Regions from separate parts of the Streptomyces sp. NPDC058239 genome, predicted to be linked through region 2. Evidence: riboswitches for the same ligand, from Rfam matches in the RefSeq annotation. Region 2 holds a riboswitch; each other region holds the start of a gene.
What was found. A riboswitch is a leader RNA that binds a small molecule or an ion and turns the genes downstream of it on or off. The one in region 2 is predicted to bind cobalamin.

Region 1 (3,740 bases), on a different contig from region 2:
CCGGCCGGCCTCGCGATGGTCTGCTCGTCCTTGCCGTCCAGGAACAGGGCGGTGGCGGTCGGCGTGTGGTGGCGTGCTGCTCGCCCATGGCGGCGCTCCCTGTCTCAGGTGGGCCGTGAGTTCCGCACCCCGGCGAGAGCAACGCTAAAACCGATACCGTAGCGACGCTACGCTACGCAATCTGCTGACAGCGCTACCCCGCGCCCCGCAAGGCCTCTGCAGGGCCTCAGCAGGACCCCACCGGAGCCCCCGCGCCGCTCCGGACGCTCCCGTCGGACAATCCCGATGCCTTCCGCCCGTCCGTCGTGATACTTCACTCGGTCATGACCGACCTTGAGACTCCCCGCCTCTTCCTTCGCCTGATGAGCGCCTCCGATGCCTTGCAGGTGATGGCGGGCAAGCCGGGAGACGGTGCCCGCTGGGCGCCCGGATACCCGTCCCCCGGCGAGATGGCCGCAGCCGAGCGCTTCCTCGACACATGCGCGACGACGGGTGATCCCAGCCCCTTCGGTTCGTACGAGATACGTCGCCGCGACGACGGAGAGGTGATCGGCGGGCTGGGATTCCATGGCGCTCCGGACGAGAACGGACACGTCACGATCGGCTACGGCCTCGTCCCCTCGGCCCAGGGCATGGGTTACGCCTCCGAGGCGCTGCGCGCACTGCTCCTGTTCGCCCGCGACCAGGGTGTGAGCTGCGTGCACGGCGACACCGATCTGGACAACCTCGCGTCGCAACACGTCATGACAGCCGTCGGTATGCACCTGGTGAAGGAGGATGCGCAGCTGAAGCACTACCGGATCGACTGGGATCAGCAGGCCGAGGGGTGAGCCCCCGGTCGCCCGGCCCCTTACGCGTACATACAGCCGCCGGCTCAGCCGCGCACCATGGGACGACGGAACCCGCCGGGAAGCTCCCGGCGGGTTCCGATGTCTGCTGGTGGCCAGTGGTGCGTCGGTCAGCCTGCCGCGGTGGCAGCCCGGTTCGCCGCACCGTTTCCGGTCCTGACGGAGTCGGTCCCCGGCACGAGAAGCCGTTCCGTCAGCCAGCCGAAGACGAGGCCGAAGGTGATCCAGAGAGTCGCCTGCACGGCGAGCGTGGCGAGGCGGAACTCCCACAGCAAGCCGGCCGGGAAGTCCTTTCCGACCTCGTTGAACGAGGGCAGGAACGCATAGGCGATCCCGATCACGACGACGTAGGCGGCGGATGCGGTGATCGTCGCGTTCCAGTTGCCCAGGCGTGGAGCCAGCCGCTTGCCGAAGATGACGACAGCGACGGCCAGCAGCACGCTGAGGGCGACCATCAGGAAGAACAGGGCGGTGCGTCGGCCGATCGTGTCGGGGTTGCCGACGGCCGGCGGGTTGGCCGGGTACTTCAGGAACGGCACGATGTACACCGTCAGCAGAGCCGCACCCGCGATCAGGGCGGCCGTGGCCCGCGGGCCGAATCTGCCGATCCGGCCGAGGGCGTAACAGAAGACGAGGGCGGCGATGCCGCCGATCGCCACACCGAAGACGAGCACACCGGTGGCAAGGCCGGCGGTGGACTGCATGGTGCGGCTGACGAGTTCCTCGCCGCCGCCGTGGTCATGGCTGTGCGCCTCTTCGAGAGCGATGGCCGCGTCCACCCGGGACTCGCCGAGGAAGTAGGCGACGACCAGAGCGAGCGCGCCCGCGGCGAGGCCGGCCAGCATGCCGCGGACGAGCAGGGCTCTGACAGATATGGAGTTCATGAGGATTTCCCCTGGATCGGACGGTACGTCAGTGGCAGGGGAAACCGAGGAGGTGGCGGCCGTCGTGGACCCACTCGTGAACACCTTCGCCGGAGATGACCGCGGTGGCGCCCTGCTCGGCGCCGACGAAGTACAGCAGTACGAGCATGAGGATGCCGAAGAAGACCGCCCAAGGGGCAATGGCCTTCAGGGAGATGGGGGTGATCGCCGGTACGGCGGTGGCGGGGGCAGCAGTCTGTGCCATGGCAGAACCTCCTGAGGGAACACGCGTCCCGTTCGTGGTGCCTGAGACGAAGGTGCTGGGTCTGACTTCCCGTACGGGTACGGGTTCACAGTGGCGCGACCGTGCCGGATTCTCACCGGACTTCCGTCACACTTCGTCATGCTCATCGGACGATACCGCCTGGGGGCAGGCGCGGCCATGGTGCCGTCGGTGGGGCCGGAAGGCCCGGATGCCATGGTGGGTGCACTTGAGGGGCCAGACTTCAGGGAGTTGACCCGGTCATGACGATAAAGGTGATGTTGATCTCACCGGCGCTCAACGCCGCGCTGCGCGAAGCCCGTTTCGACGGCGATGCGCCGCTGGACGCGGTCGGGGTCCGGCAGGCCAGGGCCGCTGCGGCAGCCGTGCCTGCGGCCGACCGGTATGTCTGCGGGCCGTCCGAACGGTGCGCCCGGACCGCCGACGCGCTGGGGTTGCACGCCGAGCACGAACTCGCGCTCCGCGGCTGGGACATGGGCCGGTGGAGCGGGCAGCGGCTGGAGGAGGTGAGCGGCAGCGAGCCGGAGGCGGTGTCGGTCTGGATGACCGATCCTTCGGCGGCTCCGCACGGCGGCGAACCGTTGCTGGAGTTCTGCGCCCGGGTCGGCCGCTGGCTGGAGTCCGTGGAGTCCCTCTACGGCGACGAGGGCGGCTGTGTGCTCGGGGTCGTCGAGCCTGCGGTGGTGCGGGCGGCGATCGTATCGGCGCTCGCTCTGCCGACGGGGGCGTTCTGGCGGCTGGACGTCGCCCCTCTGACGCTGACCGGGCTCAGCGGCCGGTCCGGACGGTGGAACCTGCGCTGTGGGCAGCCGCTGTCCCCCGCTCCGGGGCACTGACGTCCTCCCGTGGCCCACGGTATGAACAACTGACGTGCCGGAACCGCCGGTCAGCGCCTACTGTGGTGGTGCAGCTGGTTCGCCCTGTCCGCCAGACAGGCGCGTCGCAAGAGGGAACCCGGTGGGAATCCGGGACTGCCCCGCAGCGGTGAGTGGGAACGACCGCCGTCATCAAGCACTGGACCCGATACGGGGCCCGGGAAGCGACGGCCAGTAGGTGTCTCGTACGCGAGAAGTGCCCGCGAGTCCGAAGACCTGCCACTGCCCGTGCGCGTCGGACGCGCTCGGTGATCTCGGTGACCTCGTGGGCGGGTCGGCGTACATATCGGGCAGGGCACGCGCGCCTCCACGGCGCTGCGGTTCCGCCCGGTCCGTCATCCCTTCGCGCCTTCGATCCGTCCCGGGGTCGTATCAGGACACACGCTCGCGAAGGAGAGTTCCGTGACCAGCAAGTCCGCAGCCGCGGCAGCCCGGGCCACCGTGTACGGATATCCCCGCCAGGGGAGCAACCGCGAACTGAAGAAGGCCGTCGAGGGTTACTGGAAGGGCCGGGTCTCCGCAGCCGCCCTCCGGGAGACCGCCGCCGGCCTGCGCCGCACCAACTGGCGCCGGCTCGCAGACGACGGCATCCACGAGGTCCCGACCGGCGACTTCTCGTACTACGACCATGTGCTGGACACCAGCGTGATGGTCGGTGCCGTACCGGCCAGGCATCGTGAAGCCGTCGAAACCAATGGGCTGGACGGCTATTTCGCGATGGCGCGCGGTACGCAGGATGTGGCGCCGCTCGAAATGACCAAGTGGTTCGACACGAACTACCACTATCTGGTTCCGGAGCTCAGTCCCGACACCGTCTTCACCGCCGACTCCACCAAGCAGGTCGCGGAGTTCGAGGAAGCGCGGGCGCTCG
Region 2 (3,740 bases):
CGTACCGAAGAACGAGGCGAAGACGCCACCGCGGTCGATGTCGCCGACGACCACCACCGGGAAGCGTGCCGCCCGTGCGATGCCCATGTTCACGATGTCCGTGCGCCGCAGATTGATCTCGGCCGGACTGCCCGCCCCCTCGCAGATCACTGCGTCATACGTGCCCCGAAGCTGCTCCAGACAGTCCACGACCGTGCCGAGAAGCGCTTCCTGCCTGCCTCCGTGGTAGCCGCGTGCGCTCATCTCGCCCACCGGCCTGCCCATCAGGACGACCTGGCTGGAGCGGTCGCTGCCGGGTTTGAGCAGGACCGGGTTCATCAGCGCGGTCGGCTCCACCCGGGCGGCCTGGGCCTGCATGGCCTGGGCGCGCCCGATCTCGGCACCTTCGCGGGTGACGAACGAGTTCAGCGACATGTTCTGCGCCTTGAAGGGCGCCACCTTCACGCCCTGGCGCACGAGCCAGCGGCAGATACCTGCCGTGACGACGCTCTTGCCCGCGTCCGAGGTGGTTCCGGCGACCAGCAGCCCGCCGCTCATGTCCGTCTCCGTCCTGCGATCCGACGTCCTGTGAACTGAAGTCCTGCGGACCGAAGTCCTGCGATCCGTCGTCCTGCGATCCGTCGTGCGGCGAGGCCCGCGCCCAGTCGTCCCGCCACACACACGCCGAGGGCCAGCGCACTCACCCGGCGCGACAGCCGTACCGCGCGTTCGATGTCCTCGGTCTCCACCGCCCGGCCGGTCTCCCCGTTGAGGACGGGGCGGTGTTCGACCCGGCCGCCGTACGCGAGGGTCCCGCCGAGCCGTACGCCGAGCGCACCCGCGAACGAGGCCTCCACCGGGCCCGCGTTGGGGCTGGGGTGCTTCGCCGCGTCGGCCCGCCACGCCCGTACCGCTCCACGTGGGCGCCCCCCGGCGGCCACGGCGAGCAGGGCTGTGAGCCGGGCACCGGGCCAGCCCGCGAGGTCGTCGAGGCGGGCCGAGGCCCAGCCGTAGCGCCGGTGGCGGGGCGACCTGTGGCCGACCATGGCGTCGAGGGTGTTGGCGGCCCGGAAGCCGACGAGCCCGGGCACACCGGCCAGCGCACCCCACACCAGGGCGCCGACCACGGCGTCCGAGGTGTTCTCGGCCACGGACTCCACCACGGCGCGGGCGATCTGCGGTCCGTCGAGGGAGTACGGGTCGCGCCCGCACAGGTGCGGCAGCCGCTCGCGGGCCGATTCGATGTCACCGGCGGCCAGGGCGCCGCCGATCGCCCGCGCCTCACGTCCCAGGGACGTACCGCCGACGACGGACCAGGTGGCGGCCGCGGTCAGTGCGACGGAGGCGGCGGGGTGACTGCGTACGGCACGGGTGATCAGCGCGGCACCACCCGCGGCGCCTCCGGCGCAGACGAGCGTGTGCAGCGCGCCCCACCCACGGTGGTCGCGCCACAGACGGCGCTCGACGTCCGCTGCGGCCCGCCCGAAGGCGGCGACCGGATGTCCCCTGCGGGGGTCACCGAGCAGCAGATCGCCGATCAGACCGGCCGTGGCGCCGTACGCGAAAATGCGGTCGGCACGCACGGCTCAACCGGCCGTTACGCCTCGAAGGACCTTCGTACAGGCGGCTCTCGTCGAGAGCGCCACAGCAACGGACGCACGGCAGCCAGGCATGGCGATATGTCCTCACTCAGGGTCCGCGCCCTGGTTCGACGTGACCGGCGACGAGAGTCTCCTGGCTCCCGGATCCGCAGTTCCCCCGGCCTTCCAACCCGCTCGCGCGTGCCGTGACTTCCGGTGTGGGGGACTGCTCCCCGGTGACAGTGGCGGGACCGCGCCGGATTCGCACCGGCTTCCTCTGCTGTCGCCGTAATTGGCTCCGGCAGTCCACCACGCTCCGCGAACGCCCGTCAACTTGCCGTTGACCTGCGACGGTGCAGTGTGCTGAGCCCCACATCGGGCCGGACACACCACAACGGGCCGGACACACACGAGGTGTGTGTCCGGCCCGACGGGGGAGTGCGTGCGGAAGGGCTCAGGCGACGATCAGATAGATCCCGTACGCGACCGCCGCAGCGCACAGCGCGAAGCAGACGTACGCGCCGGCGCGGGCCAGCAGCAGCGAGCCGCCGGAGCCGCCCTGCGCCGCCGGCTCGGGCTGCTTGGAGAGACCGACGATGCCCAGGGTGAAGAAACCCACCAGCGCGACGGTGACGACGAGGGAGACGCCGAAGACGGAGCCGAGGGCTGCCCAGTCGATGTTCATGCTGAATCCTTAGACGGCCTGCCCGGGTGGCCGGCCTAGACGGTGGCGGGTCGCGCCGGGTCCTGGGTGGTTCCGGCCGGAGCCGGAATGGTGGTCTTGAGGTCCTGAGCCGCTGCCTGGGCCGCGGTGAGCGGCGGGCTGACGGCGGCGATGGCCGTGGTGACGACGCCTGCGGGCTCGGCGTCGCCGCTTGTCGGCGCGACATCGCCGTGGCCGACCGGCTTGCGGCGCGACACCAGCCAGATCGCCCCGGAGCCCGCGACCAGCAGCGCCGCGACGACCACGACACCCCAGGTGCCCTGCTTGGTGAGGAGTTCCGCGCCCGCGCCGACCAGGCCTGCGGCCGGCAGGGTCAGACCCCAGGCGACGAACATCCGGGTGGCGGTGGACCAGCGGACCACGCCGCCCTGGCGGCCGAGGCCCGCGCCCATCACGGCGCCGGAGCAGGACTGGGTGGTGGAGAGGGAGAAGCCGAGGTGCGAGGAGGCCAGGATGACCGTGGCCGCGCTGGTCTGGGCGGCGAAGCCCTGCGGCGGCTTGAGGTCGGTGAGGCCGCTGCCCATGGTGCGGATGATGCGCCAGCCGCCCAGGTAGGTGCCGAGTGCGATGGCCGTACCGGCACAGACGATGACCCAGACCGGCGGGTTGGAGCCGGGGTGCAGGACGCCCCCGGTGACCAGGGCCAGGGTGATGATGCCCATGGTCTTCTGCGCGTCGTTGGTGCCGTGGGCGAGGGAGACCAGTCCGGCCGAGGCGATCTGGCCGGCGCGGTAGCCCTTGGCAGTGGCCTTCTCCTGGGCGTCGTTGCGGATCTTCCCGCCGATCCGGTACGTCAGCCTGGTGGCCAGCAGTGCGGCCAGACCGGCGACGATCGGGGCGGCGACCGCGGGGAGCAGCACCTTGGTGACGACGGTGCCGCCGTTGACCGACGACCAGCCCGCCGACATCACGGCTGCGCCGATCAGACCGCCGAACAGGGCGTGCGAGGAGCTGGACGGCAGTCCGACCAGCCAGGTCAGCAGATTCCACAGGATGGCGCCGACGAGTGCCGCGAAGATGACTTCCGTCCGCAGCCCGTCCTCGTTGATGATCCCGCCGGAGATCGTCTTGGCGACCTCGACCGACAGGAACGCGCCGACGAGGTTGAGAACGGCGGACATGGCCACCGCTGTCTTCGGTCTGAGTGCGCCGGTCGAGATGGTGGTCGCCATCGCGTTGGCGGTGTCGTGGAAACCGTTCGTGAAATCGAACACTAGAGCTGTCACGATCACAATCGCGAGTAGCAGCGTGATGTGTTCCATTTACCCAGGCAATCGTTCGACGTCATTGGCACGTGGACCGTAGGCAACCTGGATGAACGGAAGATGAACTGGGCAGGGCGCTGTGGTGACTCCAACTGGAGTCAGGTCGTTCCGTTTGTCCTTCGCGGTGCGGTGCGGACCGGGCGCAGGGCCGATTCGCACCCGATTCGCGCCCCTGTCACCCCTTTTATGAAC
Region 3 (3,740 bases), on a different contig from region 2:
CCGTCGGGCATCCTGCTCACCATTCCGAACATGCCCGCGGCCGAGATCGCCATCCAGTTGCGGGCCACCGGTCCCAGCCTGGCACCGTGCACCGCCTGCTCCTCCGGCGCCACCGCACTGTCCGTCGCCCGCGATCTGCTGGTCACCGGACAGTGCGACATCGCGATCGCCGGAGCCACCGAGTCGATCGTCTACCCGGTCGCCATGACCGGATTCGCCCGGTCCGGAGCCGCGGCCCGGGCGGAGGGCGACCCGGCCAGGCGGTGCCGGCCCTTCTCGGCCGACCGTGCCGGGCTGGTCATGGGTGAGGGCGCCGCCGTCATGGTGCTGGAACGGGCGGACGACGCCGTCGCCCGGGGCGCCGCGCCGCGGGCACTGCTCGCGGGCACCGGCGCCACCACCGACGCCCACCACCCCACAAGTCCGCACCCTTCCGGCGCGGTCGCCCAGGCTGCGGTCGAGGCCGCGCTGCGCGACGCGGGCTGGGCGGCCGAGGACGTCGAGCATGTCAACGCACACGGCACGGCGACACCGATCAACGACGCCACCGAGGCCGCCCTCATCGGCCGGGTCTACCCGCACCGGCCGCCCGTCACCGCCCCGAAGGGCGTACTCGGGCACTGCATGGGGGCAGCCGGAGCGATCGAGGCCGGACTGACCGTCCTGACGCTCCAGCGCGGAGTCGTACCGCCGATCGCCAACCTGGATGCCCCGGCGCCCGAGTTCGACATCAACTGCGTCACCGAGCGACCTCTGCGGCAGCCCATCCGGCGCGCCGTCAGCCACTCCTTCGGCTTCGGCGGGCACAACGCCGTGATCGCTCTGCAGCGTCCTTAGGCATCGGGCAGGTGGTGCGACGGTCGCACAGCCCGGCGTACCACCGGCCACACCACCCATGAGCTGCGCGGAGGCTCGTGATAGCTTGCCGAAGCCAGTCAAACTCCACGTAGGGGTCAGGGAATCCGGTGAGAATCCGGAACTGACGCGCAGCGGTGAGGGGGACGGGCGGGGCCACGGCCACTGGGACCACCCGCGGGTGTCCTGGGAAGGCGTCCCGTCCGTAGGAGCCCGAGTCCGAAGACCTGCTGGCACCTGCGACCCGGTACCGGGCGCAGGACTCCGTACACCGGGCTCCGCGCATGAGCCCCGAGACGCAGAGGGACTCCGTGCCGTCCATAGCCAGCCCTGTCCGCACCATCGCCCTGCTCTCGGCGGGATTCGTCCTGCTGACCGCCTGCGGGGGCGGAACGAGCAGCTCTGCCGCGAAGTCCGGCTCCGCCGACGGATACCCCGTGACGCTGAAGAACTGTGGACGCACCGTCACCGTCGAAGCCGCACCCCACCGGGCCGTCTCGGTCGACCAGGGATCGACGGAGATCCTGCTCTCCCTCGGCCTCGCCGACCGGCTGGCCGCCACCTCGACCTGGACCGACCCGGTGATGAAGGGCCTGGAGAAGGCCAACGCCAAGGTTCCCAGGATCGCGGACAACCGGCCGTCGTCGGAGAAGGTCCTCGACCAGGAACCCGACTTCATCAGCGCGGCGTTCGAGTCGACGCTCGCCAAGGGGGGCGTCGCACCCCGCGAACAGTTCGAGGAACTCGGCGTCCCCACCTATGTCTCGCCCGCCGACTGCACCGGCAAGGACAACAGCGGCGGCGGCGACGGAGCCCGTACCGCGCCACTGACCATGGACAGTGTGTACGACGAAGTGCACGACCTGGCTAAGGTGTTCGGCGTGCAGAAACGCGGCGACACGCTCGTGGCGCAGCTGCGGGCCCGGGTGAAGAAGGCGACCGAGGGCGTCGACGCCTCCGACGCCACCCTCCTCTACTGGTTCTCCGACTCCAAGGCCCCGTACCTGGCCGGCTGCTGCGGAGCGCCCGGCATCATCACCAGGGAACTCGGCGCGAAGAACGTCTTCGACGACACCCATGAGGAATGGCCGCAGATCAGCTGGGAGACCGTCGCCGACCGCAACCCCGACGTCCTGGTCATCGGCGACCTGACCCGCAAGGCACAGACCGCCGAGAGCGCCGCGAAGAAGATCGAATTCCTGGAGTCCAACCCCGTCACGAAGAACATGGACGCCGTCAGGCACAAGCGGTACGTCCTGCTGAGCGGCCAGGCCATGAACCCGTCCATCCGGACGGTCGAGGGTGTGGAACGCGTCGCCGCCGGGCTGCGCACATTCGGATTCGCGGGGTGACGGACACCGAACGGGCCACGGCGGTGGACGCGCCACGGGCCTGCGAAGCAGCCGTGCGCAGTGGCACGGGGATACGGAAGCTGCGCGGCGGAGCCCTGTGGGCCTGTGGCATCGCACTGCTCGTGCTGTCCGTCGCGGTCGCCGTCACCATCGGACCCGCCCGTATCTCCGTCGCCGACGTCTGGTCCACGGTCGCCTCCCACCTCGGCTGGGGCCGGTCACGGCTCACCCCGATCCGGGACGGCATCATCTGGAACCTGCGCATGCCGCGCACCCTGCTCGCCGCGGTGTGCGGCGCCGGGCTCGCGGTGTGCGGAACCGTCATGCAGTCCCTGCTCCGCAACCCGCTCGCCGACCCGTTCGTCCTCGGCGTCTCCTCCGGAGCGTCGACCGGCGCGGTCGTGGTTGTCGTCCTCGGCGTCGGCGGGGGAGCGGTGTCGATCTCGACCGGCGCGTTCATCGGCGCACTGTGCTCGTTCGCCCTCGTTCTGCTGCTGAGCCACACCCTGGGCGGCACGACCGACCGGGTCGTCCTCTCCGGTGTCGCGGCCATGCAGTTGTTCTCCGCGCTCACCTCCTTCGTCGTGATGACCGCCGCCGACGCCGAGCAGACCCGCGGGGTGCTGTTCTGGCTGCTCGGCTCGCTCAGCGGGGTCGGCTGGACCGATGTGTGGATCTGCTCCGCCGTCCTCGTCGTGACGCTGCTGATCTGCCTCGGTCACGCCCGTACGCTCGACGCCTTCGCGTTCGGTCAGGACGCCGCCGCCACCCTCGGCGTCCATGTCGCGCGCACCCGGATCGTGCTTCTCTGCACGACCGCGCTGCTGACCGCCGCGCTCGTCAGCTCGGCCGGTGCCATCGGCTTCGTCGGTCTGGTCCTGCCGCACGCCGCCCGTGCGCTCGCCGGCTCCGGGCACCGGCTGCTGCTGCCGGTCACCGCCCTGGCCGGGGCGGTATTCCTGGTCTGGGTCGACACCCTCGCCAGGACGGTCCTCGACCCGCAGGAAGTGCCCGTGGGAGTCGTCACCGCCCTCATCGGCGTGCCCGCTTTCGTCCTGGTCCTGTACCGCAGCCGGAGGATCACATGACGGGTGGGGCCACCGAGGGGCTGTGTGCCGAGCGGGTCAGCCGGGAGGCGGGCGGCCGCCTCATCCTCGACGGGGTCCATCTCGCCCCGCCGCCCGGCGCCACCGTCGGGCTGATCGGGCCGAACGGCTCCGGCAAGTCGACCCTGTTGCGGGTGCTGGCAGGAGTCCTCGCCCCGGATGCGGGCGTGGTCACCCTCGACGGCCGGCGGCTCGACGAGATCGGTCGCCGAACCGTGGCCCAGCGGGTCGCCGTGGTCGACCAGCATGCCGTCACCCAGGTCGAGTTGAGCGTCCTGGACGTGGTACGCCTCGGGCGTATTCCGCACCGCAGGGCTTGGTCGGCACCCGGCCGGGCGGACGACGACGCGGTGCGCGAAGCGCTGGAGCGGACCGGTCTCGCCGATCGCGGCGAGCAGTCCTGGCACACCCTCTCCGGAGGCGAGCG

Region 1: it holds a riboswitch for cobalamin, as region 2 does, so the genes downstream of both, ACFVYE_RS19580 (CbtB-domain containing protein) here and ACFVYE_RS00330 (cobalamin biosynthesis protein) in region 2, are expected to answer to the same signal.
Region 3: it holds a riboswitch for cobalamin, as region 2 does, so the genes downstream of both, ACFVYE_RS36060 (ABC transporter substrate-binding protein) here and ACFVYE_RS00330 (cobalamin biosynthesis protein) in region 2, are expected to answer to the same signal.

The regions. Positions count from the first base shown of each region.
Region 1 is NZ_JBHVWS010000016.1:142,345-146,084, reverse strand. It holds partial or broken gene ACFVYE_RS19595 (SDR family oxidoreductase) at 1-62, opposite strand, end outside; gene ACFVYE_RS19590 (GNAT family N-acetyltransferase) at 324-830, shown strand; gene ACFVYE_RS19585 (CbtA family protein) at 959-1,732, opposite strand; gene ACFVYE_RS19580 (CbtB-domain containing protein) at 1,761-1,976, opposite strand; adenosylcobalamin (AdoCbl) riboswitch at 2,022-2,114, opposite strand; gene ACFVYE_RS19575 (histidine phosphatase family protein) at 2,237-2,830, shown strand; cobalamin riboswitch at 2,889-3,108, shown strand; gene metE (5-methyltetrahydropteroyltriglutamate--homocysteine S-methyltransferase) at 3,272-3,740, shown strand, end outside.
Region 2 is NZ_JBHVWS010000001.1:61,841-65,580, reverse strand. It holds gene ACFVYE_RS00335 (cobyric acid synthase) at 1-537, opposite strand, end outside; gene ACFVYE_RS00330 (cobalamin biosynthesis protein) at 534-1,562, opposite strand; cobalamin riboswitch at 1,707-1,838, opposite strand; gene ACFVYE_RS00325 (hypothetical protein) at 2,014-2,244, opposite strand; gene ACFVYE_RS00320 (anion permease) at 2,280-3,545, opposite strand.
Region 3 is NZ_JBHVWS010000048.1:43,156-46,895, reverse strand. It holds gene ACFVYE_RS36065 (beta-ketoacyl-[acyl-carrier-protein] synthase family protein) at 1-837, shown strand, start outside; cobalamin riboswitch at 916-1,105, shown strand; gene ACFVYE_RS36060 (ABC transporter substrate-binding protein) at 1,140-2,207, shown strand; gene ACFVYE_RS36055 (FecCD family ABC transporter permease) at 2,261-3,295, shown strand; gene ACFVYE_RS36050 (ABC transporter ATP-binding protein) at 3,292-3,740, shown strand, end outside.